Regions from separate parts of the Desulfosediminicola ganghwensis genome, predicted to be linked through region 1. Evidence: riboswitches for the same ligand, from Rfam matches in the RefSeq annotation. Region 1 holds a riboswitch; each other region holds the start of a gene.
What was found. A riboswitch is a leader RNA that binds a small molecule or an ion and turns the genes downstream of it on or off. The one in region 1 is predicted to bind thiamine pyrophosphate.
Positions count from the first base shown of each region.

Region 2: another riboswitch for thiamine pyrophosphate. It lies ahead of thiS (sulfur carrier protein ThiS); the one in region 1 lies ahead of thiC (phosphomethylpyrimidine synthase ThiC).
Region 3: another riboswitch for thiamine pyrophosphate. It lies ahead of thiM (hydroxyethylthiazole kinase); the one in region 1 lies ahead of thiC (phosphomethylpyrimidine synthase ThiC).

Region 1 is NZ_CP050699.1:1,252,110-1,262,871, forward strand. Features, by position in the region: gene FCL45_RS05350 (enoyl-CoA hydratase/isomerase family protein) at 698-1,417, shown strand; gene FCL45_RS05355 (epoxyqueuosine reductase) at 2,107-2,940, shown strand; gene FCL45_RS05360 (sugar phosphate isomerase/epimerase family protein) at 3,047-3,829, opposite strand; gene FCL45_RS05365 (TetR/AcrR family transcriptional regulator) at 4,309-4,884, shown strand; gene FCL45_RS05370 (acyl-CoA dehydrogenase family protein) at 5,027-6,796, shown strand; TPP riboswitch at 7,084-7,198, shown strand; gene thiC (phosphomethylpyrimidine synthase ThiC) at 7,254-8,582, shown strand; tRNA gene FCL45_RS05380 (tRNA-Asn) at 8,955-9,030, shown strand; gene FCL45_RS05385 (crotonase/enoyl-CoA hydratase family protein) at 9,425-10,240, shown strand; gene FCL45_RS05390 (OsmC family protein) at 10,560-10,762, opposite strand, start outside.
Region 2 is NZ_CP050699.1:4,983,779-4,994,540, reverse strand. Features, by position in the region: gene FCL45_RS21490 (molybdopterin-containing oxidoreductase family protein) at 1-237, shown strand, start outside; gene FCL45_RS21485 (winged helix-turn-helix transcriptional regulator) at 537-863, opposite strand; partial or broken gene FCL45_RS25425 (enoyl-CoA hydratase/isomerase family protein) at 1,103-1,628, shown strand; gene FCL45_RS21475 (surface lipoprotein assembly modifier) at 1,792-3,012, opposite strand; gene FCL45_RS21470 (transferrin-binding protein-like solute binding protein) at 3,036-3,926, opposite strand; gene FCL45_RS21465 (GlsB/YeaQ/YmgE family stress response membrane protein) at 4,996-5,244, shown strand; TPP riboswitch at 5,600-5,694, shown strand; gene thiS (sulfur carrier protein ThiS) at 5,800-6,000, shown strand; gene FCL45_RS21455 (thiamine phosphate synthase) at 6,002-6,595, shown strand; gene FCL45_RS21450 (thiamine phosphate synthase) at 6,660-7,286, shown strand; gene FCL45_RS21445 (thiazole synthase) at 7,366-8,145, shown strand; gene thiH (2-iminoacetate synthase ThiH) at 8,155-9,285, shown strand; gene FCL45_RS21435 (HesA/MoeB/ThiF family protein) at 9,282-10,028, shown strand; gene FCL45_RS21430 (hypothetical protein) at 10,090-10,494, opposite strand.
Region 3 is NZ_CP050699.1:2,682,822-2,693,583, reverse strand. Features, by position in the region: gene FCL45_RS11475 (GNAT family N-acetyltransferase) at 1-442, opposite strand, end outside; gene FCL45_RS11470 (hypothetical protein) at 828-1,253, opposite strand; gene FCL45_RS11465 (Hsp20/alpha crystallin family protein) at 1,642-2,100, shown strand; gene FCL45_RS11460 (hypothetical protein) at 2,229-2,552, opposite strand; gene FCL45_RS11455 (ABC transporter substrate-binding protein) at 2,524-3,483, opposite strand; gene FCL45_RS11450 (ABC transporter permease) at 3,470-4,219, opposite strand; gene FCL45_RS11445 (ABC transporter ATP-binding protein) at 4,216-4,971, opposite strand; gene thiE (thiamine phosphate synthase) at 4,974-5,612, opposite strand; gene thiM (hydroxyethylthiazole kinase) at 5,653-6,465, opposite strand; TPP riboswitch at 6,638-6,729, opposite strand; gene FCL45_RS11430 (RNA recognition motif domain-containing protein) at 7,205-7,468, shown strand; gene FCL45_RS11425 (cold-shock protein) at 7,626-7,829, shown strand; tRNA gene FCL45_RS11420 (tRNA-Gly) at 8,164-8,238, shown strand; gene FCL45_RS11415 (hypothetical protein) at 8,362-9,357, opposite strand; gene FCL45_RS24560 (coenzyme F420 hydrogenase/dehydrogenase beta subunit N-terminal domain-containing protein) at 9,931-10,479, opposite strand.

The sequences.
Region 1 (10,762 bases):
GCACCGGGCGACCATTCATATCCCGGCACTGAGTTCTTTTTTCGCAAGCCAGTCACAAGGGGACAAGCGCCCTCTCATCTCTCCGGTTGATCGGGGGGAAAAGATTCTCTCAAGAGAGATTTCCTGTCTTTGTGAAAGGTGAAGTTGAAGCTATGAAACGTAGCCGACTGAGAGTGATTCTGGAGAAGCAGAACACCGCGGGCATTGGTAGATGTAGGTTGGTTTGGTTTGATGAGTTTCATAATGAGCCCTTTATTTCTGAGTACGATCATCTTGAAAATCGAACTCAGCAATATTAGCCGAAGCTTTGCCCTTACACAATGTTTATGTTTACGTAATAGTTAAATAAAGGAGGTGGTTGAATAGTTCGCTCGCCAAAGCCTCCCGGTCGCAAACAAGCTGGCAAAGTACAGTTGGATTTTGATCACCCATTAAGCGGGTCCTGGAATTATTTTGATTGGGATTTTTTTGGCTTTTCATTAATTATCCATAATAACGGTTTGTTGAGATGCTTAATTCATCAATTCATCTTTGGATTCGGACAAGAGAGTTACCTTCAATTTCCCAGTCCAGGATTTAATAACCCTTCTGGTTATAGTATGTTGGCGAGTACAAAAAGCGTGGTTCATCCAATTTGATTATGGTAATGTTTTGCTATTACTAATACGTAAACGTTAACAAGGCTAAAGGGGGACAGATGGAAATCGTTCAATGGGAAAGGCAGGGACACGTTGCTGTGATCACCATGTGTAATGGAGCAAATCGACAGAATTTGGCATTTGCAGAGCGGATGAGCCAATGTTTTGATCAAATATTGGATGAACAATCGATTCAAGCCATAGTACTGACATCTTCTGATGAAAAGAACTTTTCCCAGGGGATTGATGTGGAATGGCTGATGCAGAAATTTGCCGCAAAGGACTACGATACAATAAAAACCTTCATGTATGCGATGAACACAGTTTTCACACGTCTTCTTCTTATGCCGCTGCCTGTTGTTGCGGCCATTAATGGTCATGCCTATGGCAATGGGGCTATTATCTCCTGCGCCTGTGATTTCAGGTTCATGAGAAACGATAAAGGCTTCTTCTGTTTCCCGGAGGTGGATGTAAATATTCCGTTTCTGCCCGGTATGATTGCCTTTGTGAAGAAAGCTATCCCGGAGGCTCTTTTTAATGAAATGCTGCTAACAGGAAAGCGGGTTACGGCAAAAGAACTCGAACTGCACAACGTGATAATCAGCTCCAGCGAAAATCAGGATGAACTTTTAACACAAGCGATGAACTTTGCCGGGACTTTTAACAAACAGCGACCCATATTTGGTGAGTTGAAAAAACGCAAACATAAAGAGGTGGTTCGTGTCATCGAAGAAGAGGATCCGGAATTCATCGAACCACTGAACTTAATGATGAAATAGCCCTGTCCTGAGCGCCTTTTCGGGAAAGACCTCAATTTCTCAAAAGGTAAACATTCTGAGTATCAGGACTAGAGCGTGTATGGCTCAGAATGTGTTGCGGGAATACTCCTGCAACACATTCAAGATCCAATGCATAACCCTCAGCAGTAAAAAAGGGAGGCTTACTCTGCTCCCTCTTCGTTACTCCTTGTGTTAACAGAATTCAAACTACACGGCATGCTCTGTTATCATGTCAGGAGGGTGAGTATTGCAATTGTCTGGGATGCCATTTCTCTTGCTGTAACCGCTTCTGGACATGTGCCCGGTACTGGCTACTGCTCCAGTATCTTAATGCATTGCCATCACATGCTTTTTACCTTGAAGCGCACCTTTCTGTTCTTGGTAACAAAGATAGCTCATAAACAACTCAGTTCTGTTTCCAAATATGTACATCCTTAACTCCAGCGATAACCATGTGTTATTGAAATCAGACGATGATATGGTATAAATCCGTAAATTGAATAGCCGATATGCGAGCTGATGGAAAAGCTTATAGATAACAGCATAATCCGCCGAGCCTGTTTAAGTGCAATGCCGGTTGATCTTTTTTTTAGTAAAAAAAATACGAATCTCATGAGTTACGAAGTTTCCGGTGGAATGCCCCTTCGTGCTGTATAAATTGATCATGGAAGATAAGGAGGGGAATATCGATGGCCCGAAAAAATAGCTTTTGCCATACCGGAGGATTGGCTGGACTCATAACAGACAAGGCCAAAGCCTGCGGGGCCGATTTAGCGGGTATTGTAAATCTCGAAGAACTGAGACGTTCACCTTCTTATACAATAATTCCCAGGATTGGTTACTTCGGTGATGGCGATAAGGAAAACCAAAGAACGATTGTGCGGGATTCGGTGCAATGGCCGGAAGCAGCAAGATCAGCAATAGTGATAGCTATATATCATCCTGCTGAGAAACCTGAATTGGACTGGTGGGTTAGCAAAAACGGTTCCGTTGGAAATACTGAAGGGAATAGACTGCTCATCCGGGCAATGTCAAGTTTGGTGGAATGGCTTGAAACCGAGCAGCACATCGATTGCTTCAAAGTTCCCTATAATGTCGAACGTGGCGGTGTATTTATGAAAGATGCGGCTGTGTTGTGCGGGTTGGGTTGTATTGGGAAAAATAATATGCTGATCACGCCAGAGTATGGTCCCAGAGTAAGGTTGCGGGTCATCCTGTCGGCAGAAGACATACCCTCCACCGGTGGTCTGGACTTTGATCACTGCGGGGAGTGCAGCATGCCGTGTCGCAAGGCATGTCCCCAGGGAGCATTTTCGCAACAGGTTTACTTTTCAGATACCTTGGGTGTTGAATCGCTACCCGGCAGAAGTGGTGTATACGATAGAATATGCTGCAATTTGCAAATGGTTGAAAATGAGTCAAAAGCAGAATCGACAGGCGCTGATGAGCATGCAAACGGCGCAATGGAGCTGGTTCAATACTGTCGTAAATGCGAGCTGATTTGCCCGGTCGGTTCTGCCTGAATACTACCTGCGGAAAGGATTCAGGCCAGAACGACTACAGATGCATCTTTTCCGTCTTCGCGGCAACACTGCTTACCGATGAGTGGATTCGGGGCATGGGTTGCCGCTACCGGTTTTCGAGCATCGCTTTGATTTGCTCACGGCTATCAACAAGCATGTTGCGATTGGCATCGAACACTTCGAGAGTGAGGGTGTCGTCGTATCCGACGCCCTGCAGGCTCCGCACCAATTCATCAAAATTGACAGATCCTTCTCCAATAGCCAGGTGGTCGTCCCGTCTGCCGTGATTGTCACTGAAATGAAGATGGCCGATGCGGGCGCCATGCAGTTGAACGAATTTTTGCAGACGACTTTTCTGGTGGTCATGGATATTGGCGTGTCCGGTATCCAGCGTTAGTTTGACAGAAGGGAATAGCCTGAAGATTTCTTCAAAGTCTTCAGGTTCCACGCCCAGCAGGTTACGTGAAAACATGTTTTCGAGACAGATAGATATCTTCAAGTGCTGGCTGACGGTGACCATTTCGGACAAAAAATCAAAGAAATGCCCTTTGACTGTTTCCAGAATGAAGGAGCCCATGCCAATAACCATGCTGGGATGAAGGACAACCTTCTTCACGCCCATTTCGGCCGCAACGTCGAGGGAACGGAGCATTTCTGTAAATGATGCCTGACGGAGGCTTGCTGTGAGGTCGGCAGTTGTCACGAAGGTGGGCAGGTGACAGACTAATCCCAGCCCGGAATCTTTCAGAGCCCGGGAGATGGCTGCCTTGTTCGATGCCACGATACTGTGATGTGCCATGGGGGGATCCATGGCAAGCTCGAGATAGTCGAACCCCAACCGTGAAATTATCTCGATTTCTTCCAGTATCGGTCTGACTGGAAAATTCATGGCACCATATTGCATGTAACACCTCAGCTGAAAGTGAGAATGTCTCTGAAAGAATAGCACGCATAGAAGAATTTAATCCATCTGAGCGTTTAGTCCCAGCTATATATAGTAAAGCAAAGATGGCCTGTTAGAAAATCCGACTAGCTTCTTGCCACCCCAGGGTAAGATTTGTCAGGGGCAAGAGCAGTGCACAGGTTTTCAATCATCCATTGGATATCTCTCCCTATCTCTACGCAATAAAGTCTATAAAAGTGTAGACTGCTCGGCAGAGTGAACCTCCCCCCATTTTAACGGACACGTTGAATACGTATCATCTGCTCTGCAGGGGAGTGTTTCGGCCAACCATTCCTTCCTCCTTGTTGATGCAGGAAATGCCCGGCAATATCACTGGTCGGTTAATTCACTGTAATTGTTTTGATTAAAAATGCATTTGAGAAAATTCTTGCCATACATTTCAGGCTATGTTAACAGCTGTTAACATGATTGGAACAAAGCAAACAATTCTCCATGCGGCTTGCGACATTTATCTGCTTGAAGGCTATAAGGGCATGAGCATGCGCAAGGTCGCAGAGAAGGCGGCCATCTCGGCCACCGCCATCTATCGTCATTTCGAGAACAAGGAGGCCCTGCACCACCAGGTGTTGCGGGAAGGTTTCAGAACCTTCGATTCCTACCTGCAGCCGGCCCTGCTCGGCACAACCGGGATGGAACGTCTCGATCTCGCAGCCAGGCGTTTTTTCGCTTTTGCCACCGAGCAGCGGAAATATCATGAGATACTCTTTCTGACCATGGATCACACCGTCGAGCATAAGGTCAAAGGGGTACTGGCCAAAGACGCGACCGTAAGCCAGAAATTCATGGTGGAACGAATTCAGGAGTGCATGGCTGAGGGCAGCCTGCGCCGCGATGATCCGGAGGAGGTCGCCATGTTGCTGCTCTGCACCTGTAACGGCTTTTTCGCGCAGTATGTTTCAAAAAAGGTCGTTGATGTGCCGACGATAATGAAGGAAAAATATTGGCGGATGTATCAGCGCCTGCTGCATGGCTTGAAATAACAAGGATAAAGCGAAAATCGGTTCCATGCCGGAGCAGAGGCATGCTGATTTTTTTTTTAGCCCACAAAGTTAACGCTTGTTAACCAGTTTATATCAGCGGCTTGTTCATCAGTATCATCTATAACCTGAAGGAGGTATTGCCATGTTGCTCAATAGCGGGAATGCAAAAACCAACCAGGACTCAGCGCAGGATGAGAGTATCCAGGTAACCAGAAACCTGCTCCTGAACCCTAAAACTGTGTCCTACGAGCATCTTGACAGCGAATCCAGGCAACTGGTGCTGAAGACCATCGAGTTTTTTGAGACCAAGGGCAAGGAGCAGCTCAAGCACGACGATCACGAACGGGTCTGGTACGCCGACTTCCTCGAATTCTCGCATCGGGAGCAACTCTTTGCCACATTTCTTACTCCTGCCAAGTTCGGTGATGGAGCAAAACGTTGGGATACGTCCAGGAATTGCGCCATCAACGAGGTTTTGGGCTTTTACGGTTTGAGTTATTGGTACACCTGGCAGGTGACTATTCTTGGTCTTGGCCCCATCTGGATGAGTAACAACGAGGAGATTCAACATAAAACTGCGCGCCTCCTGGGAGAGGGTGAGATTTTTGCTTTCGGCCTCTCGGAAAAAGAGCATGGTGCAGATATCTACACCAGCGACGTCGGGCTTACCCCACAGTCTGATTCGGGCTGGCTGGCGAATGGTTCGAAATATTATATCGGCAACGCCAACGAGGCGGCCCTGGTTTCAACGTTCGGCAAGTTCAATGATTCCGGCGACTATGTCTTTTTCGCAGTCAACTCCCAGCACGAGAACTACGAACTCGTAAAAAATGTCATAAATTCGCAAAATTACGTCGCAGAATACAAGCTGAACGACTACCCCATCAGCGAGAATGACATTCTGGCCAGGGGGCGGGATGCCTGGGATATGGCGCTCAATACTGTCAACGTCGGCAAATTCAACCTCGGCTGGGCCTCAATAGGCATCTGTAGCCACGCCTTCCACGAGGCAATCAACCACGCTGCCAACCGCCATCTTTTCGACCATTACGTCACCGATTTCGTCCATGTTCAGCAGCTTTTTATTGATGCATATGCGCGGCTTACGGCCATGAAGCTTTTTGCTCTCAGGGCCATCGACTACATGCGCGTCGCAGGTACCGAGGACCGGCGCTATTTGCTCTTTACGCCAATGGTCAAGATGAAGGTGACGACCCAGGGCGAAGATGTCGTCAACGCACTGTGGGACGTTATTGCCGCCAAAGGTTTTGAAAAGGATATGTACTTTGAGATGGCTGCCAGAGATATCAGGGCGCTCCCTAAACTTGAGGGTACCGTTCATGTAAACATGGCGCTTATTATTAAATTCATGGCCAATTATTTTTTCAAGCCGGGCAGCTATAGCGAAACGCCGCGGCAAACTGCGCCGGTAAATGACGATTTTCTTTTCAGGCAGGGGGCGACCAAGGGCCTGGGCAAAACACGCTTTCACGATTATCGCACGATTTACAAAGAGTTCAACTCGCCCAACGTCAAAATTTTCAAAAAGCAAATCAGGCTGTTAAAGATCCTGCTGGTTGTCGGCAAGCCCAGCAAGCAACAGATCAAGGATTTTGATTTTCTGCTCAACCTCGGCGAACTGTTCACCCTCGTGGTGTATGGCCAGTTGATCCTCGAAAACGCCAAGTTGATGAAGATTGACCCGGCACTCATCGACCAGATTTTCGAGGTCATGATCCGGGACTTCTCGAAATTTGCCCTGCAACTCTATACCAAAGGCTCCACCAGCTTCATCCAGCAGAAGATCTGTACCAGGATGGTAAAACGCCCGGCAGTGAACCCGAAGCAGCTGCAGCACATCTGGGAAACGTATGTGTATAGCATGAAAGACCAGTACGAGATGAATCCATGATCTACGGCATAGCCTGATAAAGTGGGGGCAGGTTATCGCCCCACCTTTGTTTGAAGCAGGTGACGATAAAAGCTGGTGCCCGCGCCATTCGAGATCGGCCACGATTACAGTGGTCGATTATTTGTGGGAAAGAACTCTGATTGGACATTGGTTATTTTGTTTTGCAGGCCAGGTTCTTATCCACACCATCCTCAACGCTCTCCACAAAAGCTTGACCTGGCGAGGAGCGACTGGTAGTTTCCCGGGAAAATGTTCAATGCAACTGTCCATCAGAAAGAGTTGCATGCTTATTGACCTGGGGGAGTCTTCGGACTGAGAGTTTCGTTTTTCGTAGAATAACGAATCGACCCTTTGAACCTGATCCGGATAATACCGGCGGAGGGAACGGTCGAATCGTCCGCGGCATCCTGCCGCGCCCCGATCGAACCCTTCGATATCTTCACTATGGGGCACAACAATGTATAAAACACAGATGGAACTGGCGCGTGAAGGATACGTGACCGAGGACGTATCGATAGCAGCCGCAGAAGCCGGTCTCGACCCGGAAATACTTCGAGATCGAATCGCTGAAGGGACGGCAATAGTATGCCGGAACAACAGGCGAACGAGCGGAAAGCCGCTGGCGGTAGGGAAGGGAATCCGAACCAGGGTCAACGCTAATATCGGCACCAGTAAAGACGATACCTCCATTGAGAACGAACTTGCCAAGGCAAAAGCAGCAGTAGCCGCAGGTGCTGACGCTATAATGGACCTCTCCACCGGCGGACCGATCGATGAAATCCGGGCGGCAATCATTGCCGAAACCGATATCTGTATCGGTTCCGTTCCTCTTTACCAGGCAGCATGCGACACCGTTGTTCGAAAAGGAAAAGCCATCGTCGATATGAGTGTGGATGATATTTTTGACGGTATCAGGAAACATCTTGAGGACGGCGTCGATTTCATCACCGTTCATTGCGGTGTTACCCGGGCAACACTTGAGAAGATGGACAACGAGGGACGCATCATGGAGGTTGTCTCCCGCGGAGGCTCCTTTACCTGCGCCTGGATGCAGCACAATAATGCGGAAAATCCCCTGTATGAATACTTTGACCGCTTACTGGAATTGGTAAAGCCTTATGACGCAACTCTGTCGCTGGGTGACGGTTTCCGCCCGGGCTGTCTTGCCGATGCAACAGACAGGGCCCAGATCCATGAGCTGTTGACCCTTGGTGAGCTGACGCAGCGTGCCTGGGATGCCGGTATACAGGTGATGATCGAGGGACCTGGCCACGTGCCGCTTGACCAGATCAAGACCAACATCCAGTTACAGAAGAGACTCTGCCATGGTGCGCCGTTCTATGTTCTCGGTCCCCTGGTGACCGATGTCGCACCAGGCTACGATCACATAAGCTGTGCAATCGGCGGCGCTATAGCGGCAAGTGCCGGTGCGGATTTTCTCTGCTATGTAACCCCCAGCGAACATCTCTGTCTGCCGACCATAGAAGATGTGCATGAAGGTGTTATGGCAACCCGCCTAGCGGGTCACGCTGCTGATATTGTAAAAGGTATTCCCGGTGCGATGGAGTGGGACAACAAGATGTCACGGGCCAGAAAAAATCTGGACTGGGAAAAACAGTACGAACTCGCGCTTGATCCAGATCTGGCCAGAAAACGAAGAGGTGCAACAGCAGAGCTGGCAGAAGCCCATGGTGCGTGCACTATGTGTGGTGAATTTTGCGCGTATAAAATGATGGATCAAAGGAAAGAAGCAAGCAAGGCTACGGCCTGCAAGTCAGCTCAATAACAGCGGAAGTACTAGCTTTTTAATATCATTTTCGGGACAGAGCCGAATGGAGTTCCACTGTTCGGCTCCGACCTTGGCACCAAACAATAAAGCCGCAATCTGAACAGTCTGGGGATTGGGGTTTTTGTTGTTTTTATCAGTAACCAAAACGAATCGAGTTACAGGGCGCATTTTTTTCCTATTTCCTGCCTGAAGCCAGTATGTACAGCGGTTGTTGGGGGCTACTTTGCATGCTTTGGTGTGAGAAATTGAAAAGAGAGAGTGAAAAAACTTGCAGCCATAAAAAAAATGGTGTAATTTGCCCTCCCCTGTCTGGGGGTGCAACGTTTTTTCCAGGATAAATCCACGTATTAGTGGAGTTATTTCGACTAATCCTCGGTAGCTCAGTTGGTAGAGCAGGTGGCTGTTAACCACCTTGTCGGCGGTTCGAGTCCGTCCCGGGGAGCCAGTGTCCACTCAGCCCGATTCCGGAATCGGGGTGTTTTTCATATAGGCCAGAGGGGTTTCCCCTGGCCAGCATTGCCGAAAAGGCCGAACATCCAGAGGGTGTTCGGCCTTTTTTGCGTTCTATCTCAGTTCTGGTTGCTGCTTTGAGTCTGGACGTTAAAGCTGTCAAACCTTCTGTGCCTGTTTCTCCTTCACTGTTTCTTTTCAGAATGCCGAAGGGTGCCGCTGAACAATAATAGCTATATTACAGCTGATTGAGCCAAAAGTTTTATTTTTAGGTTCATTGACGTTTCGAGTGAAAATTACCAGAAAATACGGGCAAATGAATTCACATTTTGATAAATATATTACGTGAACGTAAACGGGATGTTTCTAATCAATACTAGTGAGCCGCCATGACCGATACCGACAGAGTACAGTTAGAAGTTCGTGATCACATAGCTTATGTGACCCTAAACAGACCGGATAAACATAACGGCCTGGATGAAGCGATGTTGAAAGCGATCATCAGTACCGCCCGGACGATTCGTAAGGACCGGTCGATTCGTTGCGTCATCCTGAAAGGTAATGGGCCTTCTTTTTGTGCAGGCCTCGACTTTGGGTATGTGGCGAAAAATCCACTTATGGTGCCGAAATTCTTTGCCAAGCTGCCATGGACGAAAGACAACGTATTCCAGCGCGTTGCCCATGTCTGGCGGGATATGCCAATTCCGGTTATCGCCGCTGTGCATGGCAACTGCTTCGGTGGAGGCATGCAGATCATTCTGGCCTGCGACTATCGTATTGCCACTCCGGAGGCCACACTTTCCATCCTCGAGATGAAGTGGGGGCTGATCCCCGACATGAGCGGCATGGTGACCTTGTCCCGCCTGACCAGGGTCGATATTGCCCAGGAACTGACCATGACCGGCCGTTTCTTCTCAGGAGTTGAAGGGGCGGAATATGGGCTGATCAGTAAGGTGAGTGATGAGCCGTTGGCTGAAGCGGAAGAACTTGCCCGGACAATCTGCGAAAAGAGCCCGGATGCGGTTGCAGCAAGTAAGTTCTTGCTCAAAAAGGCCTGGAAGAAGGACACCAGGATGGCGCTTTTGTGGGAACGGTTGACCCAGTTACGTCTCTTTATCGGCAAGAACCAGCGGATCGCTATGTATAACGGCATGAACAAGGAGAAGGGGCCGAAACCTTATATGATGAGAAAGAGTTTCAGATAGAAGAGAGGTGAGGAAGGGGGAGAGGTCATCTTGTTCATTAAATGTCAAACTCGTGAACTGGCTGGACACATCCTGGCAGCAAGGCTCGATTTTGCCTGATACCTCTTTTGTAGCAAGTCTCAATACTTTCAGGAAGTATCTTCAAAATCAGAATATGAATCTACACAACTGGGTGTGAATCATGTGTGTAGAGCGAAGATATTCATTGCAGACAGAGGTATGTTCAGTCTTGCGGTATCGCTTTAACTGTCAGATGCATTCAATAATGCAGTTTGACCGTATCCTAAGTCAGAGAGGATATAATCCTCTATCATGGGGTTCACATTTCAATCCAATTGCTATCCAGTTCCACGGATACCGCAATAGGCTTGGTAATACTATTATAAACTGGTGAATACTTCTGAGCCATCAGAAGCAGTTCCTCCTTTTTACTCTCTGAAACATCTGCATCAATTGAAAAAAACACACGAATATTTTTGTATCCAACAGGAACTTCCTCTGATATTCCAAGAAATCCGCGAA
Region 2 (10,762 bases), 1.9 Mb from region 1:
ACCGAAGCGGGTCAGGAACGTATTGAGTTGGAGGTAACAGGGGAAGTACGTCAGGGGCAGGTGTTGATTCCCCATGGCTTCGGACTCAAATATCGCGGTGAAGTACACGGTATCAATGTGAATCGTCTGACCAAAAACACCCATCGCGACAGGCTGGCTGCAACTCCATTGCACCGTTATGTCCGTTGTCGGGTTGAGAAGGTGGGGGAAGGCACGTTGGATGTTGGAAGGCCGTGAGAGGTGAGAGGGGAGAAGGGGGTTGGATGGTGGACGTGAGATTTAGGGTACTTCTGCCCTCTAACTTCTAAGCTATGACCATAAGGAAAAATTCGATGAAAAAACATAACTGCGAAAACTGCAGATTCAGAGCGAGGTACGATAATAACCCAAAGTCATTGCTGGGACGCCTGTGGCACTGGCACATTGGTTGGTGCCCAGGCTGGAAACGCTATCTGAACGCGTTACCGGAAGAGAACCGGGCAGATGTCGTTGAGAGGTATAAGAGGGTGTCTGACAAGTAAAGAGATTAAAGGGCATTACAGCTCAAAGTGTTTTCTGCCCCAGTCACGCATCAGCGTTATTATCTCCCGCAGACTCTCTCCACACTCGGTCAGCGAGTATTCCACTTTGGGCGGTACCTCCGCATAGACCTTGCGCGAGATGATTCCGTCAGCTTCCAGTTCACGGAGCTGTTTGGTCAGCATGTGCTGGGTTATTCCCGGCATCATCCGCTTCAATTCACCAAAACGATATGTCTTCTCCAGTAAATGGTAGAGCATAACCCCTTTCCATTTTCCACCAATCAATTCCAAAGTTGCCTCAACCGGGCATCCCTGGTTGCATTTATATGTGTCGTGACGCATTGATTTTCCGCAATAGTATGTTTTTTGATACTACGTAATTAAATTATGCCTACTTGCACGTCAAGCATGTACTTCCTATACTTCATGTGGTCAACAAATAACCGTTATGCTCACTCGGCAGAGGAGGGTGCAGGGTTGGGTATGATCTGAATTTGTTGGGTGAACAATCTGCAGAGTGGAACTGTCGCCTGGAAATTTGAATTATTTATATTTCACAAAAAAGATGTAAGGGGGAGCAGATGAATTACCAAGGGTTTACGACATTCAAGGCTGAACAAAAAGATGCAATTCTCACCGTCTCTTTTGATTATCCGCCGGTAATTATTCAGGGCATTCCAATGCTTGACGACCTGAATCGCCTGGCCGATACTGCTTGAGGCAGATCGCAGTGTCAAGGTCGTGGTGTTTCAGTCTGTGCACCCTGAGATTTTCGTGGCACATGCCGACACAAATTTTTTGAAGGATATGTCGACCAAAGCGGTCTCCCGTGAAGAAGTTGAGCTACTCTATCTGCAGACCACGCTGGAGAGAATCAGTAAACTGCCCCAGGCCACCATTGCCAAAATCGAGGGGTTTGCGCGGGGTGGCGGTCACGAATTTGCCCTGGCCTGCTATATGCGTTTTGCCGCTCGCGGCAAGGCGAAGTTTATGCAGATGGAGGTTGGCATGGGCATTCTGCCCTGCGGCGGTGGCGCTTCACGCATGGCACGGCAGGCCGGGCTTGGCAGGGCCCTGGAAATCATTCTGGGCGCACGGGATTTTGACCCATCCAACCCCATTCTACTGAATGATTTCCGGGGGCTTGCCAGAAAAACAGCCGGGCCGGCTGAGGTAAACCTTGTGTAATGCTCTGGTGCGGGATGGATCAGTGGCGTGGTTGATGTTTCAGGGTGAATCAGAGTTCTCACCGTGATTCATAAAGGCAGGATTATCTGGTGAAGTTTGTGATGAGCGCAACCTTGGAGTAGTTGTAGTAATCTATGTTGGAATAGTTCTCCTGATAGGCGATACCAACTTCAGGGGTATAGCCGAATATCTGCAGGTTGCTTTTAACTATTGAAAAGCTGATCTTGATAATATCATCGTCTCGGGTTTGTCCCCAGAAAGGATCGGTTCCCTGGTAGGTACGTTTGCCGAAAGACAACGATGGGCGGAGTTCCAGGGAATCAATAATGGAGTAATAGAGAGTCGCACCTATTGAGCCCCCGTAATATGTATAGGCCTTTTCATCAGTGTGGGAACCTTCGAGATAGAGATCCGCAGTCCAGCGGATCTTCCCGAAGTTTCTGGTGCTAAGGCTGGTTGTGAGAGTTGTATTGACCGCATCGAGATAACTTGCGTCTATGACTTTGAGATAGCCTAGTTCGAAGTCAAATTTAAGGTCGTAATTTAAAAACTTATTTGGCGAATATATGATATTTCCATATGGGTATTCATAAAAATGATCACCAGCGTAGAAGTTTTCATTGAGCCCTGCCTTAAATCGCATTTCAGGAAATGCTGGAGGTGTAACCTGAATTCCCACGTTCGCGCCGAATCTATCGAAATCACCTCCTTCATAATCGGTAAAAAAAGCGTCTACATATGTGACCAACCAGTTATCATCGAAATGGGCACGGGCAGCTCTCAGTGAATAATTGATTCCCCAAATTTGTTCATTATTCTCAGGCTCAATAACCTCCATGGGCTGTCCCAGGATGGTAATAATTTTTTTGTCGGTGAAATTACAGGGGTTGCTGTCACTTACCAGGGCGAAATCGAGGTGTACAAAGCCAAGTCGTGAGTCTATCTCATCAAGATAGACATCAATGTTTCTTCTGACGGCCCAGGGGATGTTCGGCCTGTCCAGTACGCTGTTAAAGAGTTCTCTCGCTGATCGGTATTTGTGATCCAGGTAGAGAGCCCTGGCCAGTTCGAGCTGAACCCGAGGGCTTGGTGATTGCTGGGCCAGGGCCTGAAATATCTGAACTGCGGATTCGGTGTTCCCCTTGTTGAGCTCCACAAGACCAACCTCAAAGAGAACCTGCAGTGGGTCTGTTGCGTCAGATTGGAGAACTACCTTTTGCGCGGCGACAGCAGATGCTGGAAAAAAGAAGCCTCCGCTTCCCAGTAAAAGCATAGCCAGAAAAAAGAGGCTTTTGAATGTCATAGAGCAAATTTCAATTTATTGACTTATTTTACTGCTCCAAAGCTACCAACATATCCTGAATCGCCTGATGTGCTAACCAATGAGAAAACTCCACCGGCTTCCTCAGCATTTGGCCCGTAAAACTTTCCTTCTGCACCGCCTGTAAGTCCATTATCCGTCGTTAATTGCCCTGAAAATTTATTGGATCCCTCACTAATACTTAAGGTATTTTTGGTTATATCAAGGTCTGAAGCATCGGTGAATCCACCAGTATCGGCCAAATTGTACTTTTGAGTATTACTTGTAGTGAAGGTTACATTTCTATTCTCGAAATCTGCGGTAAGTTCCAAATCACTTTGCGTAAGAAACGGATCGTCATATCCCGTATCTATATAAAAACCAGTTGTTGATCCATTAAATGTCGCACTTCCTGTCGAGGGGATTGCGCTGTCAGGCGTTAGTGTACCTATTGTGATTGCCTCAAAAGACCTGTTGGAATCGTCAACTTTGTTAAACCATATACCAAAAGTCTGATAGTCGAAGCCTGCATTATATGGATCTGAAAATGCTCCCAGCTTGGATCTATCGTCGCTTAAAACAAGTATCACTGAATTATCTGTGATAGGGTTTATTGTGCCGGAATTATCATTCCAATCAATGGTTCCCTTAGGGGTGGTGACTGACACACTTTGCACATCGCCATTGGAATTATATTCAATTTCTGCTGTGGAATTAGAGCTGATACCTTGGTCTGTAACGGTAACAGTACCGTCACTTATCTCAACATCAAATCCGGCGGATAATCCTGATTCAGAAAAAGGTTGGGGGGCTATGTCATTGGCTGTATCGGTTGAACTGCCGCCACCGCCACAACCTGTCAGAGTCAAAAGGCCCAAGCTGCAGCTAACAACTGAGAAAGCCTGTAAAAGTTTCATTTCATATTCTCCCTCTGTTTTATTTGGGTGTTTCTATTTTCCACGGTCCTTTTAAGGTCTTTGGGGGTGCAAGAGCAATGGAGGTTTTGGCGGATAATGCTCTCTTTATATTGTAGTTCGTGTAAATAGTCGTAGATGCTCTTGATAATAGTTAGGTGTAGTTATATTTATAACAAATTGATGTAGTGTCAATGTAAAATACGGCCTACTTGTTAAACGGATTTAAGTTGTTAGGCAACTATCGCTTGAATTGCCTCGAATTGCAGGTGGTTTGATGGTTGTGTAAGTGACGGAAAAATTTTAAAAAAAAATTATATTGCGATTGAACCTCAGATTACGATTTGTGATGGGAGATGAAAGGGGGGGAGGAAGGACTACATCACCGCCATCTTTGGTTGCAACGATTTTACGATGTAACATTCAGCGTATGAAGTGAAGAACAGATTGAATTCAATGTTCACGGTGTAATCGCCTGCCATCTCACGCCTAACTCCTGACCAGCTTTTGCTGAGCTTCAGAGCTAATCTGAAAAATATCAAGAGAGGTATCGCACGACAGGTCGAAAATGTGGTGTGGTTCGTGGCATGTATTAAGGGTCTATTATTAGAAAGGCTCTGGATAATCGAAATTGGGCCCATTGGTGTCATACCGTCAGATTCGAAGTGTGAGACACCCGGAGCCAAAGCTGGTTTCTGGCAATTGAAGACATGACTCGGTAAAAAAGGCCCGTTGAAATAATTTTTCTTTACTGCATCATTACCGGTGTTACTCCTCCTCCGGAGTGGCTCTAGGTTATGTAATATAGCAATCTCATAGTATTATTTCTCGATATAGGCTGGTGGCAGGGAATTGCAGTGTTTTATCAAATGTGCACTGGCCGATTCTGCCACTGGGGTATGACAAATGCCTGCTGGACATGAGTGAAAGCGTTTTTAATGTTAGGCTATGTGGGCAAGCTTTTGCTCTTTCGTGATAATAGCAAGATGGGACTTGTCGAGACGTGAGTCCTCTACATCTATTTCGAGAAGTCATTTCAAATGAAAGTGGTGCTAAATTATGGAGGCAGGATATGGGTATTCTCTCTTGGGTTTTCCTTGGCCTGGTTGTGGGCTTGTTAGCGAAATTTATTATGCCGGGGGCTGATCCCGGTGGCTTTATCGTAACAATTATTATCGGAATTGTAGGTGCCTTTGTGGGTGGCTTCATTTCAACCAGGCTTGGCTTCGGCACCGTAACCGGTTTCAACTTCTCCAGCTTGCTCATAGCTACTGGTGGTGCCGTTTTATTACTTTTAGGGTATCGAATGATAAAAAAATAGCTTGTCGTAGTTGCCGGTTCATTCACACATCAATGTGATGCCCCACGCCTCACTCCCGGCCAGTGGTTGCTGGTTCTCAGGGGTAATCAGAAAACATTTTGATGTATATACAGGCTCTTAATCAATGTTATGATAAAGGGCCTGTTTTTCTTTGTAGTTATAATTTAGAAAATTTTATGCGTTACAATTCAGAGAGAGTTGGAGGGGCCATGGATCCATATCCATGGCCCATTTTGGGTTAAAATTTTAAGTTTGTTGAAACAAATAATTGTAAGCCAGTCCAATTTCGCTCATCAATTTGTGTCAGTTTTTTTCGAGCTTTCTTTTGCTCTATACAGTAATAAACAAGCTACATTTCAAAGAACAGGGGTGCCCGTGGATTACGAGCTGAGATTATACCCTTAACCTGATCCGGGTAATGCCGGCGTAGGGAATCATTGTTTTTCTCCACCTCCTCCCCCCCCCTCGATTTGAATTGTGTTGGTCTCTGTTTTTCGCCTTTTGCGGCAAAGTTTGTAAGCTATTAACATTCAGCACAATGAATAAGAGTAAATCATGCACGTTGTAATTAATGATCAGAAGTATGCGCTGGCCGAAGAGGCCACCGTAAAGGATGCTCTGCATTTGCTGAATATGACGGAAGAAGGTCTCGCTGTAGCCGTCAACTATGCAGTTATCCCCAAGAATAATTGGCCAGTCCATGTGCTGTCTGACGGCGATGTGGTAATGCTTGTTATGGCGACTCAGGGGGGCTGAGATGAAACTGCTGGTTATTTCCACTCCCGGTTTTGATGGTGCGGAGACAGAGACAATTAACGCATTATTTTCAGCAGGTCTTGAGATTTTACACCTGCGTAAACCTGGGTGGAGTAATCTTCAGATGGCTGAGTTGCTGGATGGGATTGATCCGGCTCACCACCCCAGGATAATGATCCATTCCAATTATGATTTGTTGGAAAAATACCAGCTTCGCGGAGCTCATCTTCCCTCCAGATCGATTCATCCGTGTAGCACCACGCCTGCTTACAGTCGCAGCAGGTCCTGCCATTCCATAGAAGAAGTCGAGTGTTTGGCCGGTATCTATGAATATCTCTTTATCAGCCCGGTTTTTGATTCGGTGTCCAAGCAGGGGTATTTGTCGGCAGTTTCTGTTGATGAACTGCACAACTGTACGAACAGTTCCGGCAGAAGACTGGTTGCCCTGGGGGGTATAACTGCACAAAAGCTTCCTGAACTTTCCTCCAGTATTTGCTGGGGTGCTGCCGCTCTTGGCACTATCTGGCAGCATGAAGGAGTGGTCGAGCGGGTAAGTGCTTTTCGAAATTTGCAGAAGATTGCCGACCGAATCTGAGCCACGATTCTGTCTGGTCGCTATGATTAGAGTACCTTAAATTTCTTATAAAAATAGAATTATTATGATTGCTGGAAAAATTCAGTTTATTACAGACCCACGCCCTGATTCCAGTCTTGTGGAGCAAGCGGAGGTCGTTTGTCGCGCAGGGATAGATTGGTTGCAGTTTCGTTTTAAAGATGCCGATCGGGATGAGAAGCTTTCAGTAGGTAAGGAGGTGGCCGAGATTTGCCGGAGTTTCAAGGCAACATTTATGGTCAACGACGACATTGAGCTGGCTGCGGAACTTGGTGCCGACGGCGTTCATCTCGGCCTGGATGATGGTGAGCCTCAAATGGCCAGGGATTTGCTCGGTAGCTCGGCGATCATTGGCGGGACATGCAATACTTTTGCAGATATTGAGCTGAGACACAAGCAAGGCGTCGATTATATCGGGCTCGGGCCGTATCGATTTACCTCAACCAAAAAGAATCTGAGCCCGACTCTTGGGCTTGAGGGGTATCGGACCATAATGCAGGAATGCCGGCGGCGGGGGATTACAACTCCAATTGTCGCCATTGGCGGAATTGCGGTTGAAGATATCGCACCGCTTATTTCTTCAGGTGTCCATGGTGTTGCCATTTCATCACTCATTCTTGATGCCGAAAATCCCCAGAGCAGGATAGCTGCCATCAGGCAACAGGTTTCATAAGTTTACGCAGCATTTTTTGTAATCCCAAAATCATATATGCGTATTATGCGTGGTTACTCTATATCTCAGGAGAAGAATCGTGAGTGGAAGTTCTTTGAAAATAGCAGATTGCACATTTGAGTCTCGTCTTTTTACGGGAACCGGCAAATTCGCTTCAAACAATCTGATGCGCAATGCCATCATCGCGTCGGAGAGTGAGTTGGTGACGGTGGCGCTGAAGCGTGTCGATCTGGCAGATAACAATGATGATATTTTGCGTCATCTCGATCATCCGAGGCTTCAGTTGCTGCCAAATACTTCTGGCGTGCGTAATGCCAGGGAGGCTGTTTTTGTGGCCCAGATGGCGAGAGAGGCACTTGGTACCAATTGGCTGAAACTAGAAATTCACCCCGACCCTAAATACCTGCTGCCTGATCCGGTTGAGACGCTTCTGGCTACCGAGGAGTTGGTAAAACAGGGGTTCATCGTTATGCCATATATCCAGGCAGATCCTGTTCTCTGCAAGAGGCTGGAAGAGGCCGGGGCGGCAACTGTTATGCCCCTAGGAGCACCAATTGGCACCAATAAAGGTATCCAGACTGCAGAGATGTTGAAAATCATTATCGAGCAATCACAGGTGCCGGTTGTGGTTGATGCGGGAATAGGGGCTCCATCCCATGCCGCGTATGCAATGGAGCTTGGTGCCGATGCTGTATTGGTCAATACCGCAATTGCCGTTTCACTTAACCCGGTGCAGATGGGACAAGCTTTTAAAATGGCGGTTGAAGCCGGTCGTATGGCATATGAAGCGAGACTGGCAGAGGTACGCGACAATGCCGAGGCGAGCAGCCCCTTAACTGCCTTTCTTGATAATGAGTAAGGGGGTGTTATGAGTTTTTATGATGAATTAATCCGCCATGACTGGCAGGCAACCAGCGATTCAATTGTTGCTAAAACGGAAAGTGATGTGCGGGGAGCCCTGGCCAAAGAACGTCTTGGGCTTGATGATTTTAAGGCTCTGATCTCCCCTGCGGCTGCGCCATTTCTCGAAGAGATGGCCCAGCGCTCGATGCAGCTTACCCAGAAAAGATTTGGTAAAACCATCCAGCTCTATATTCCGCTCTATCTTTCCAACTACTGTACTAACGGTTGTGTCTACTGTGGTTTCAATTGCAAGACCGCCATAGGTAGAAAGAAATTGAATATGGAGGAAATAAGACAGGAAATCGAGGCGATAAAGAAGCTTGGATATTCCCATATTCTGCTGGTCAGTGGCGAGGCGCCCCAGGTTGCGGACGCCGATTATTTTCTTAAAGTGCTCAGGGAAATTGGTGATGATTTTTCCCAGTTGGCAATTGAAGTGCAGCCGCTTCAGCAGCACGAATATGAAAAGCTGGCAGCAGCAGGTCTGAATTTTGTCTGTATCTACCAGGAGACATACAACCGGGAAAAATACGGCGAATATCACCCTTTCGGCAGTAAGGCGGACTTTCGTTACAGGCTGGAAACTCCCGACAGGCTCGGCAGGGCCAGGATTCACAAAATTGGTTTGGCCTGTCTTCTCGGGCTGGAGGATTGGCGCACCGATTCCTTTTTTACAGCCATGCATCTACATTATCTGGAGAAGACGTACTGGCGAACCCGGTACTCTATTTCCCTGCCCCGGTTGCAGCCGCATGCTGGCGGTTACGAAGCAAATCATCCTATCAATGACAGGCAGATGGTCCAGTTGATCTGTGCATACCGGCTCTTTGCCCCTGAGATGGAAATATCTATTTCCACCCGTGAGGGAAGAAGGTTTCGTGATAATGTGGTTCGGCTGGGGGCTACCTCATTCAGTGCGGGTTCGAGCACCGAGCCCGGTGGTTATGCCAATCCCGGCGGTGAGCTGGAGCAGTTTACCATAGATGATGACAGGAGCCCGGCAGAGGTCGCAGAGATGATTCGAGCCCAGGGGTATGAGCCGGTCTGGAAAGATTGGGATAGCATAATGACAGCTGGTGCAGAGGAGAAGGAATGATATTGTCGGAGCAGGAAAAAGAGAGATATGCCCGTCATATTATCCTGGATGGCGTCGGTGAAGCCGGTCAGCAGAAGTTGAAAAAGGCCAGGGTGCTCATTGTGGGAGTAGGGGGCCTCGGTTCGCCGCTGTCTCTATACCTGGCAGCGGCAGGGGTTGGCACGCTCGGGCTGGTAGACGATGATCTGGTCTCAGTCTCGAACCTGCAACGGCAGGTACTCTATTCGTCAGAAGATGTCGGCCACTCCAAGGTGAACGTTGCCAGAGAAAAGCTGCAGGCACTCAATCCGCATATCACCATCAGGGCGAATGAATGCAGACTCCTCGAAGAGAACGCTCTGGAGTTAGTTCAAGATTACAATATTATAGTGGACGGCTGTGACAATCTCTTCACCAGGTATCTGATAAATGATGCCTGTGTCAGGCTCGGCAAAGTGTATGTTTATGGTGCTATCCGTGAGTATAGTGGTCAGGTAAGCGTCTTTAATTTCCAGGGGGGGCCTTCGTATCGCTGCCTGTACCCGTATAGCGAGTTGGTAAAAAATGCAACCCAGCCGCAAGGGGTGATGGGGGTGTTGCCGGGAATTGTTGCCAACTTGCAGGGTTCAGAAACGATCAAGCTTATTACTGGTGTGGGTACTCCGCTTTCAGGAGAGTTAATGCTTATCGATTTACTGACCAATATGTTTCAGAAAGTCACAATAGCCAGGCAGGAGAACTGGGGCGAGAATCTACTGGTTTGATTGGTCTCTTAACTCTATTAATTCAAATAATTGCGGATTGATTGCTTTCGAAATATCGTGACTACTCCTGCTCCTCGGCAATACAGTCGTTTCCCCGGAAACTCCACGACACTATAATCCCGTCGATAACCTCGAATAATGTTTCGCAGCTATAGGTTTGAGTGCGGTCCGGTACACCACCATAAGATTGGCGGAAGGCAGTGCCGCTCTCATCAAAATAGTTCTGGTAGGTGGTGGGTGAGCCGGGAAAGTATATATCCCGTTGAAAATAGTAAACGAGAAATTTTGATTCTTCCGTTTCGTAGGTTCGTTGGGGCGGTCCCCAGGTTTGGGTGAGTTCCAGTTCCGGCTGCCCCACCCAGGCGTTCACCACGTCCTTATAGCCTTCCGTGGTGGCGCATCCGCAAACCATTACGAGTGCCAGCAGAGTTGCCGACAAAAAATGCTTTCTGAGCCGCCTGGTCATTGTCGCTCCCTCCTCCGTGGGCAGGGGATGGATACACCCCTGAAACGTTATGATCCTGTGCTCGTATTTAAGCCAAGGTAATTGACTTCAAAGAGTAACAGTATCGTCTCAGATTTGGCCTGTAAAATCAATGTCTATAGCTTTCGTTGGTGAGTCGTTTAGAGGGGAAATGAGATGAGAACCAGGCTGCTGTTATCAATCTGTCATATAAAACAGGATGCTGGTTGATATTCCGCAGGCTGCGGGAAGAAAATAATTTTTTTCTATT
Region 3 (10,762 bases), 1.4 Mb from region 1:
CCTCAATGGTCGAAGGATAATCTTCGACATAAGTGCAACCCATTTTCTCGTAAAAACCGGCAGCGTTGGGATCAGCAAGGACCAAGAGAGATTCCGAACCGTTATGTTTTAAAACAGCGAGGCAATGCTCAAACAGCTCCCGACCGATCCCCTGCCCCATTTTACAGGGCAGCACAAACATGTGATCGAGCCATACTCCCTGCTGCAGGGTCACACAGGAAAACTCCTGATCATAGAGCAGTTCAACCAGAGAATAGTAGGCGACCACTCGCCCATCCTCCTCAAACACGTAGACCAGATGACTTTCCAGGTATTCCGGCGTGATAGTTAATTCATCCTGCCAGACCTGCATATAACTTTCAGGATATTCCCAATGAGACTTGGAATGAAAAGATATTGATGTGAGTGTGGTGTGTTCACCCTGCCGAGCCTTCCGTATCACGTTCTTCCCCCCAGTGAAACTTCGTAATGCGACACCGGCATATATTACGAAATAATTATGTAATTTCAACACCTTTCGTTCATTTCTAACGACTTCAATCCCCCTCACATTACATGATCTTCGATTTTCACCAAGCGAATTATTCAATAAATACCTGTGATAACAACACTCCCAGCCAACAGTGCTTTCAGGTCACGCATTTCAGATGGGTATGCACAGCAAAAAAAAATAAATTTTTCCAACTATCAAAATTGTATTGGGCTCTTCTCATTACAATTCTGCTCGGCTCCAAATTTAACCTGGCGAGCCGGGTGAGACGCTGATTACCACTAAAACCGAACTATACATCTCCCCCCTGACTCATATCCCCTCAATGGTAAAGGAGCTAAAATTCCTCTATTTTTTTGCCTTTTTCCACATAGGCCCGGATGCGTTTATATATCAGGTCGTTACTGCGCAGCATCGAGTACATCTCCTGCACAATCGGGTCTTCTTCTCCAAGTGCTTCAACAGCATCCCGAAGCAGACGTGCACTCTGCCGCACATGTTCAGCAAGATGTGTTTCAATTTCCACCCGTTTTCTGTGTCTTGCTTTTTCACGCTCAACCAATGGAAGAATCCGCTGTATCGAAAATTCAACAAGGGCGTCACGTGGAGTATTGTACTGGACTGAAATTGCCTCAAGTATCTCAAGAGTTTTCCTTGAGATCACAAATGTTTTGGTGACTCTTCGGTCTTTTTCCGGAAAATTTTCAAACTCGCGGGCAATGGTTTTGAGCGCATGGATGTCATCCATAAGATGATCAAACAATGATTTCTGCTTAATTCCCATCTGTCCAGCCAAAATGGATAAAGCGGTAATCGCTCTCTCAGACAGTTTGAAGGTTGTCCGGACTGATTGCCGCCCTCTCATCCCCAAGGCTGATTCGTCTGTTATCTCTAATATTATTGATGTATTCTTTCTTCTCACAACTCTACCCCGACAGCAATCCTCTCATATTTGAATGTTACTTTTATGACAGTGTATAAAAAGTAACATTAGCTTATTGACAGCTACATTTTTATTATTACCATTTCACGTACAGAGGTAAAGCCAATAATAACCAAACATGGTGTCTCAATGGCAACCAGCAAAACTGCTTGTCTCGTAAAAGAACGTTGAACATGAAGAGACAAGGGCAATACTAAAGGAGAACATTATGAACATCGTACGTTACAATCATGGAAGAAATCGTGTGGTTCGTCCAAACACTGACATTGATCGTTTTTTCGACGGATTCTTCGGTGACTTTTTCGGCCCGACTTTCAATATCACCGGCAATACCGCCCGTCAGCACAACCAGCTGCATGTTGATGTTTACGAACAGGAAGGCGTGATTCATGTGGAGGCCGAAATGGCGGGAGTCCCGAAAGAAGACATAAAACTCGATGTGAAAGGTAAACACCTCACTCTCGGCTATGAGCGTAAGGTCAACGAGAACGTCACAGAAGAAAACCGCTACAGAAGAGAACGCTCATACGGCAAATTCGAGCGCAGCTTCAGCCTGCCTTTCGATATCGACGCCGACAAGGTAGTGGCAAAATATGAAAATGGAATTTTGAAACTTGAAATTCCGAAACCGGAAGAACAACAGCCTAAGCAGATCACTATTAACTGATAGAGATCAATACCACAGGTTGTAAAAAAGACTCTGCTTCATTTTACTCCCTCCTCCTCAAGGCGGGGCTGCCCTCAGGCAGCTTCGCCTTTTTTACTGCTCAAACTCATGATCGACATACAAATCTTTTATATGCAAAATTCCGCCTGTACCTGGAAAAAAGCATCTAACACCCGCGGGTCAAAATGTATACCGCGCCACTCTTTCATTATCCTGAACGATTTCCAAACGGTAAAGGCAGCGCCCTTACCTTTTTTAGTAAGACAGATCCCCCCATGCAACGTACCGGCAAAGATTAGCGGCGCGCCGAAATATGCACTCATTTCAAGATGACCTTTGGGGAAGCTGACAGGAAAAATTCGGGTGGGAAAATCAGACAAAAACCGGGCTTCACCACGAGGCGGCAAGCCCGGTTTAAAAGTGCTACTGCAATTCAACAGCAATTTTTTCAAGCTCAGGGACCGAAGAGACTACTCCCTGCTCCTTTAAAAATTCACCAAACACCCGGTAACGCTTACTATCAAGTGCTCCGGGACGGAGAGCAAAACGAGGAAGAGTATCTACCCAGGCCCGGCGGTTTAGTTCATCATTGAGATCTTTGCGGTCCCCTTTGATGAAAAGCTGCCAGCTCTCATCAGGATGATTGACCAGGTACTGTACCCCCATCTCCACTGCATCGACAAATTTTCTCAACTTTGGCTCGGCAAGACTGTTTTTATTCGCCACAAGAATCAACTCGTCGTAGGCCGGAATACCGTTCTCCTCAACGAAAAATGGTCTGCCAGGACGCTTTTCAATATCCATCTGGTTCAATTCAAAGTTTCGAAAAGCACCGATAACCGCATCGGCCTGACCGGTGAACAAGGAAGGAGAAAGGGAAAAATTGACGTTGATCAGCTTTACGTCATCAAGCGTCAATCCCTCTTTTTCCAGCATTACTTTCAGCAGCACGGTTTCGAACCCGCCAACGGAATAGCCGATGGTCTTGCCCTTTAAATCCGCGATGGTTTTGATCGGCCCATCCTCCAGGACGACCAGTGAGTTCAGCGGAGTCGCCACTAAAGTTGCAATACGGACCAGCGGCAATCCCTGTTCGACCTGCATATGGTGTTGATGCTGGTATGATACGGCAATATCTGCTTTACCGGCTGCAACCAGCTTGGCAGGGTCGTTAGGGTTCGCTGGCGCGATAAGCTCGACTTCAAGACCTTTTTCCGCAAAGTACCCCTTCTCAAGTGCCACATAGAGCGGGGCGTGATCAGGGTTAACAAACCAGTCCAACAGCACCGTCACCTTCTCGGCGGCCATAGCCTGAGCCGGGAAAATGATTGCGGCAACAGTCAATGCCGCCAGGGTATTACGTATTTTTTTAAACACTTCCATCTGTTTTCTCCCAAAAAAGAATATACACAACAAACTTGTCCACAATGAAATAGAGACCGAGTGACACCAAAGCGAGAATCAGCAGTGCGGCAAACATCACATCGACCTGCATTCTGGCATTGGCATGCAACATATAGTACCCCAGCCCTGAACTTGAACCGACCCACTCACCAACCACCGCACCTATCGGGGCAACAGCGGTCGCAACCCTTAAGCCTGAACCAAAGGCCGGTAAAGCTGAAGGAATCACAATCCAGCGCAGTACAGCGAGCGGCCGGGCTCCCATAATACGCGCCAATTCAAGAAGCTCCCGGTTCGTACGCTGCATCCCATAATACAACGACGATGTGACCGGAAAGAAAATAATCAGAACAGCCATGGCGACTTTAGACGCCATACCATAACCAAGCCAGAGCACCAGAAGAGGTGCCAGGGCAAAGACCGGAATAGCCTGGCTCACCACGAGTACAGGTAAAAGCCAGCGTTTTACCAGGGGCTGCAGAAACATGGTGAGTGCACATATGCTGCCAAGGACGGTTCCGATAATCAGCCCCAGCACTATTTCGCTGAAAGTTGTGAGCAAATGGCCCTGCAGACTTGACCAGTGCGTTACGACCGCCCTGGCAACAGGAATCGGCCCGGGCAGGATGAACTTCGGCACTCCGCTGAGCACCACCACCAATTGCCAGAGGAGCAAAAGTCCTGCAGCAAGAATAACCGGGCGCAGGATTCTCATATCTCCTCCATAAGCAACTTCAACAACTTCACATACCCCTGCTGAACCTGACCGTCCTCAGGATTTCTCGGTGTTGCTCCATCCATTTCAATAGAGGCGACAAGCCCTGCAGGCCGTCCGCGCAAAACCATCACTTTGTCACCAAGACGCATAGCCTCCATTGGATCATGGGTGACCATCAATACGGTTTTCCCCCTGGTGAGTCTGGCAGCAAGATTCTGTAGCTTCAAACGGGTCTGGGCATCAAGAGCCGAAAATGGCTCGTCCATCAAGATTACCGGCCTGTCTTCCAACAGGGTTCTGAGCAACGCCACACGTTGTCGCATACCACCAGACAGTTCGGCGGGTAGTTTCTCACCCTGATCGGCAAGACCCGCTTCATCCAGAAGGTGTCCCGCCATTTCATGCAACTCCGGGGTTATTTCAGAGCGCAACCTGGCTCCAAGAAGCACATTATCCTGCACCGACAGCCATGGGAGCAACAAATCACTCTGCGCCATCCAACTGATCCCCGGATTTTCGACGCCATTAAAGTGAACCCGCCCGCTGTAACTGAGGTCTGGATTACCTGATACAATTTTCAACAATGTCGACTTGCCGCAACCGCTAGGACCGAGCAGGCAGGTACAACTACCGGCCCCAATTGTGGCACTGAAATCGCTGAACAATAACTCTCCATCAAACGACAGGGAAATCGAGTCAAAATGAATAGCAGGCGGAGTGGTACAACTTTGCAAATGAAACTCTTGCATACTTAAACGATCCTTTTTGCTGAAGTCACCTGCTGTAATAGCTCACGGGCCGAAGCCTCCGGACTTTCAGCAGCAATGATCGCCGAAACCACCGCCACACCATCTGCGCCGTGCTGAATGACATCGGCTGCATTGGCAGCAGAGATCCCACCAATGCCCACCAGAGGCAGTTGTACGTTGTCACGGATTATTCGAACCCCTCCCAGACCAAGAGGCTTGGCAATATCTGCTTTAGTGGCTGTGGCAAAGACCGGGCTGATGCCGATATAATCAGCACCTTCCAGCTCTGCCCGCCTGGCGTCAGCCAGGGATTCCGCCGATATACCTATTATCTTCTGGCCTCCCAGCAAAGAACGGGCATCCTTTATATGCATGTCATTCTGGCCGAGATGCACACCGTCTGCATCGCATGCAAGTGCGACATCCACGCGGTCGTTGACAATGAGCGGGATTCCAAGCGGCCTGAGATGTTCGACCAGCCCCCTTGCCTCCTCCACAAATCGGCGTGTGGGCAGATTCTTCTCCCTTATCTGCACGCAACTTACTCCACCGCTGACTGCAGCAACCACGATATCTGCCAGATTACACTCTCCGGCCATCTCCCGGTCTGTAACCAGGTAGACTGAATAGTTCAGCTTCATAAAGTGCTTCCTTTCCCAATGCTGCAAGACTCGAATTTGTTCATGGACAAATACGACAGCCTGTGCGGAGATCTTCCGGCGTAATTGTGTAGAGACTGTCAAGAAGGTTGACCATGAAGCTTCCCGGTCCTTTGGATATTTCACCTGCCATTTCTCCAGCCAGACCGAAATAGGCCAAAGCTGTGGCGGTAGCCATGACCGGATCATCGTCTACCGCATTGAAAGCACCAACTATGGTTGTTGCCGCACAGCCGGTGCCCGTTACATAAGGCATCAGCTTATGCCCGTTTTCAACGCGAAGCACCCGCATGCCATCGGTAACAAGATCCACCGGTCCGGTAACTGCCAGGGTAACTCCAAGCTCCCCGGCAAGAATCCCTGCAACGCCTGCCGCATCTTCCACGGAATGAAGCGCATCGACACCTCGTGTTTTAGAATCTGCATCACGCAATGACAGTACCTCTGAAGCGTTACCGCGGATCACGGTTACCTGCGTATCAGCAATAATTCGTTTGGCGGCAGCAGTACGAAGTGCAGTTGCACCCGAGCCAACCGGATCAAGCACTATTGGAGTGCCCAATTCGGACGCTTTCCTGCCGGCCTTCACCATTGAATCGACCCAGGCATCAGTCAGGGTGCCAATATTGAGTACTAACGCTCCGGCAAAGCCGGCCATCTCCTCAACCTCATTTTCGGCATGGGCCATGACAGGCGACGCCCCTGCCGCCAGAAGCACATTGGCTGTTGAATTCATCACCACAAAATTGGTGATATTATGAATAAGCGGATTATTAGCTCGAACTTTCTGCAAGTTTTCTGCTGCACGTTCAGCTGGAGTGCTGGTCCGGGACATTGGTTCCCTCCTCGGTAAATTATTGCCGTTGGAGCTGGCAATATCTGCACAGCAAACGCCCATGACAATCTGGTGTTTACAGGCACGTAAAATGAAAACAGGAGGCAACAGAAAAAGAGATGTCTGAGCGGGATTGCTCAGCCGAAAACCGATGAAGAATCTGATATGAATACAACAATCATCCGTGCATCCCTACGCTGGCGTTAACCAGATCAGGTTCAAAGGGTATCATCTCAGGCTTATCAGCCACCCCTTGCAAATTATATTGAACATTTATAGAATATCATAAATGGAATGTCAAATGGTTGGTTGACAGCGAAACTACTCACAACATTTGCGTTATTACTCCCTGCAACCTGTGGCACTCATGCAGCAACCCCAAACACCTAACATGACTTATCCGTTGACAATATCTAAGGAGACATCTATATTTCTTAATGTATTCTGCTGAAATTATACAGCGTCGAAATCGTGTTTCTTCCAGGCCGAAAATCGCGGGTTTAATCCCTCCCACCCGATACTGCCCGACACATTCATGGACACCTGAAAATTTCACCAGTGGCAGCAGCAATAGCTTTCTCATGGGGACTATCAGCTTACCGGTATGGCCTGGATTCTGACACCCTCATTCTATAAATCAAGATCACGCTTCGTGGTTCTCGACACCTTACTTGCGGCCCTATCGCATTTTGTTGCCGACAACATTTCGCCGCTGGTCACAGCAAACAGGAGATCCTGAGTGAAGCTCTTTATAGGCAACCTGCCCTATGATATCAGCGAGAGCGAGGTATTAGCTCTATTTACCCAATACGGAGAAGTCGTCAACGCAAACCTTGTGACTGACCACTTCAGCGGACGATCAAAAGGCTTTGCCTTTATTGAAATGGGGTCTCGAAGCGAGGGACATAAAGCCATGGAAGATCTCAACAGACACGAGTATAAGCACCGTCAACTCGTTTGCCGTGAAGCCAAACCTCAGAAAAAAGGAAAGAAACGCAGATAAAGCCGTTATCATACGGTACTGCTTTTTGAATAAATAGCAGAAATATCAGTGCAGAATTAACCCGTGAAGCGGGTTATGACTCGATATCCTGGAAAAGAGAATATCGAGTTTGGAAAACGGGGCAGTTTCGCCCCACACTAACACAGGAGTTGTCACAATGGTTGAAGGAACAGTTAAGTGGTTTAATGATGCCAAGGGATTTGGATTTATCGAGCAGGATGGTGGAAAGGATGTCTTTGTTCATCACTCCGCAATTCAGACTACCGGCTTCAAATCACTCGCAGAAGGCGAGCGCGTGAGTTTTGAGGTCACTGAAGGCCCTAAAGGCCCTTCAGCCCAGAATGTAGTTAAGATCAAATAAACTGCCAGAGGGGGTTGGCTGCAGAACAGCCAACTCCTTTGACACTGTAGTGATTTGATATACCTCGAAGTAACTTACTGTTTCCCGTCTTTCAGAGCAGCCTTCCTGTTATTCCAGAAGAAACCAGTTCTTAGCTTAGAGACCTAAGATTCACCCGGTTTTGATATTTCCTGCAGTTCAAATACAAGATCAGCCTCAGCATTAGCAAACGAAATACGTCGTTCTGATCCACTTTACCTGGTAATTGCCGACCCTGCCGAATTTCATACAAAAACTACCACAACGTCTTAGTTGACAACCCCAAACAAGAACTTTATACTTCTTCAACTTTCTTGCGGGAATAACTCAGTGGTAGAGTGTCAGCTTCCCAAGCTGAAGGCCGCGGGTTCGACCCCCGTTTCCCGCTCCAGAATTGCCAAAGGCTTACGATCTATTCGTAAGCCTTTTTTGTTTAAAATAAATTCAGCAGCCGATGCAACGGAAACGATAGATGTTTCTCTACCCTGCAATCTACAATCTTATTCACCCGGAACTAAAAATAGTATCCCATCTTAACTAAAGCAGAGTAAGACTCCCAATCCGCCCCGTTGAATTTGCTTTTGTAAATTGTGCCATCGGCCGCATAGGTTGTTTTTGTCCCCGAATCAGTACTCATGTTGTAGTAATAGAATTGAAGTCCCAGATACCAGTTCATGGTAACGTCATATCGATATTCAGCATTGAGACTGACACCGCTGCCATCCGCATCATGCTCGAAGCTTGTCGGCTGCATCAAATCTTCTCTCAGGTTCCAGGTCGCGTCAGCCTCATAATCAAGCCAGCTATATTCAAACCCGACTATAAGACTGTGCTTTACAGCTGGTCTCCATTCCAGCTCTATTCCGATCCAGGGCCCGCTCCAGTCACTGTCGTAACTGCTGTCCAGCCCGTCAAACGGTCCTGGGGGCCAACTGATTCCATCCTCATCAATGTATAGCTCCTGATAGCCATTGGTCATTTCAAACTCCTGGGTGTGGAATGCGTAGCCAATCACCGGGATGAAGCGCCAATACGTCCCTGGTTCCTGAAGAGCTACATCAAAGCTATAGCCCAACCCGAAACTCCCATCAAAAACTGAACCGTCGTCTGTATCTGCATAGGAACGTGAATATTCCATTGTCCTGTTATCGCCCTCGTAATCCGAATCGCGACTGTCACCGGAATAAATTGTGCCAATTGAAGCATGTGCACGGAAATATATTTGGGTTTCAGTACACCAACGCACATCACCGGTCAGAACCATGCTCTCCACAGAATCCCACTCCAGCTCTGACAGAACGTTTGGAGTGCCCTCAAAACCAGCTATGGTAAAAGAAAGTTGGTCGTTTCGATACCCCAAACCAATGCTGACTTCAGGCAAAAAAACAGGTGCACTGTTTTCATCATTATCATTCGCGAATACCACCCGCTCCAGGGCCATTACAGTGATTACTGGCACCAGCATGTAGATTGCGAGCAGCACACGTCTTTCTGACCATTCTTTAATCATTTAATCCCCCCGGTTCTTGAGATGTTTTACAATAACTCTCCAGCAGTATTTAAAATGATATGACAAGCGATCGAACTGATTTGAGAGCGTGATATACCCGGGCTCAAAAAGAATCGTGAGCCATAAAAACTACAACCGTATCCCAGTCTCCCTGCCTCCCTGCATTTGGCGTAGCGAAAACTGATCCATTTCCATGCTATTACCGAATATTAGACAAGTACGTCTCTTATGCACCACTATCAACAGAATCAGAAAAGTCACCAATCCTTCATACCCGATAGCACCCGGCAGCTTCCCTTCACACCCGGCTTACAAAAGCTTGAAGCGTCGCCGTTTTAAAGACTGTCTGATACGGATCAAGGGCACCCTAAAATCAGAAGACAGGAATTTCCATAAAGGTAAACGAACTACTTTCTTTTTCCCCAGCTTCATAAGCAAGGAATCTATCCTTTCCTTTATTTTTTCCGCAGAGACAGTTTGAGGAGCCTTTCTGTCGCAACTGGGTTCCAGGGTGGTAGCGCAATGTAGCCCAATAATTACATTATTTTTTTTAAACAAGGCCGGAACTTCACGCTAAAGCAGCCGGAGGCCATGCACCTGACAGGGCAAGGCGACAATAGCATAGCGACCCGTTAAATTGCGTAATTTTGCCAACAATGAATTAACCGGGGTTACAACATATTTTGACTGCTGGCTCTGCCGTATCTCATCGTAACCTTTCGCGATATATAATTCCCCGCGGCATGGATTTTCGCGACTCATCCTGGTAACGATACAACCATCAATCGTTCCCTCTTTCTGCATGTTCCACAAGAGGGCGGATACTACGCCGCCACTGGCTCCACCGGTCCTGAGTTTTTCATCGGTCGCATAACCAATAGTCGACTGCAGAAAATGGCTGTCAAAATCTATAGTTGCTTCTTTATGGCCAAAGGTTATCTCAGACAGTTCTGCAAAATTTACACTGCCGCCCGCACAAACCTTGGCACAAAGTCCACATTGTACGCAATTGTCGAGATCGATTTCAGGATAGTTGTCCTTATCGAGGCTCAAAGCACCATTGGGACATACACCAACACAGGTTCCACAACGGGTACAAAGATCCTTTTCTGTAAAAGCTATATAGAGAGGGTGATTCGGTGGAAACCTGGCAGTTATTGTTCATTAAGTGATCTGCAACCTGTAGAGTTTGGGTGGCGGCCTTCGTTGATTTTCACTTTATTCACTGACAATTTGACATCCTACCACACATATAGAGCAGTCTCAATGTTACTCTTACAATTTGTTATACTCTTCCATGAGCTGCTTAGTTCAGGAAACGTGTCACCCACTGAGTGACGATACGTTTTCCTTGCTCCACTTTTCGCAACAGACCTATCAAGTTAAGTCATTGCCTCAAGATGAC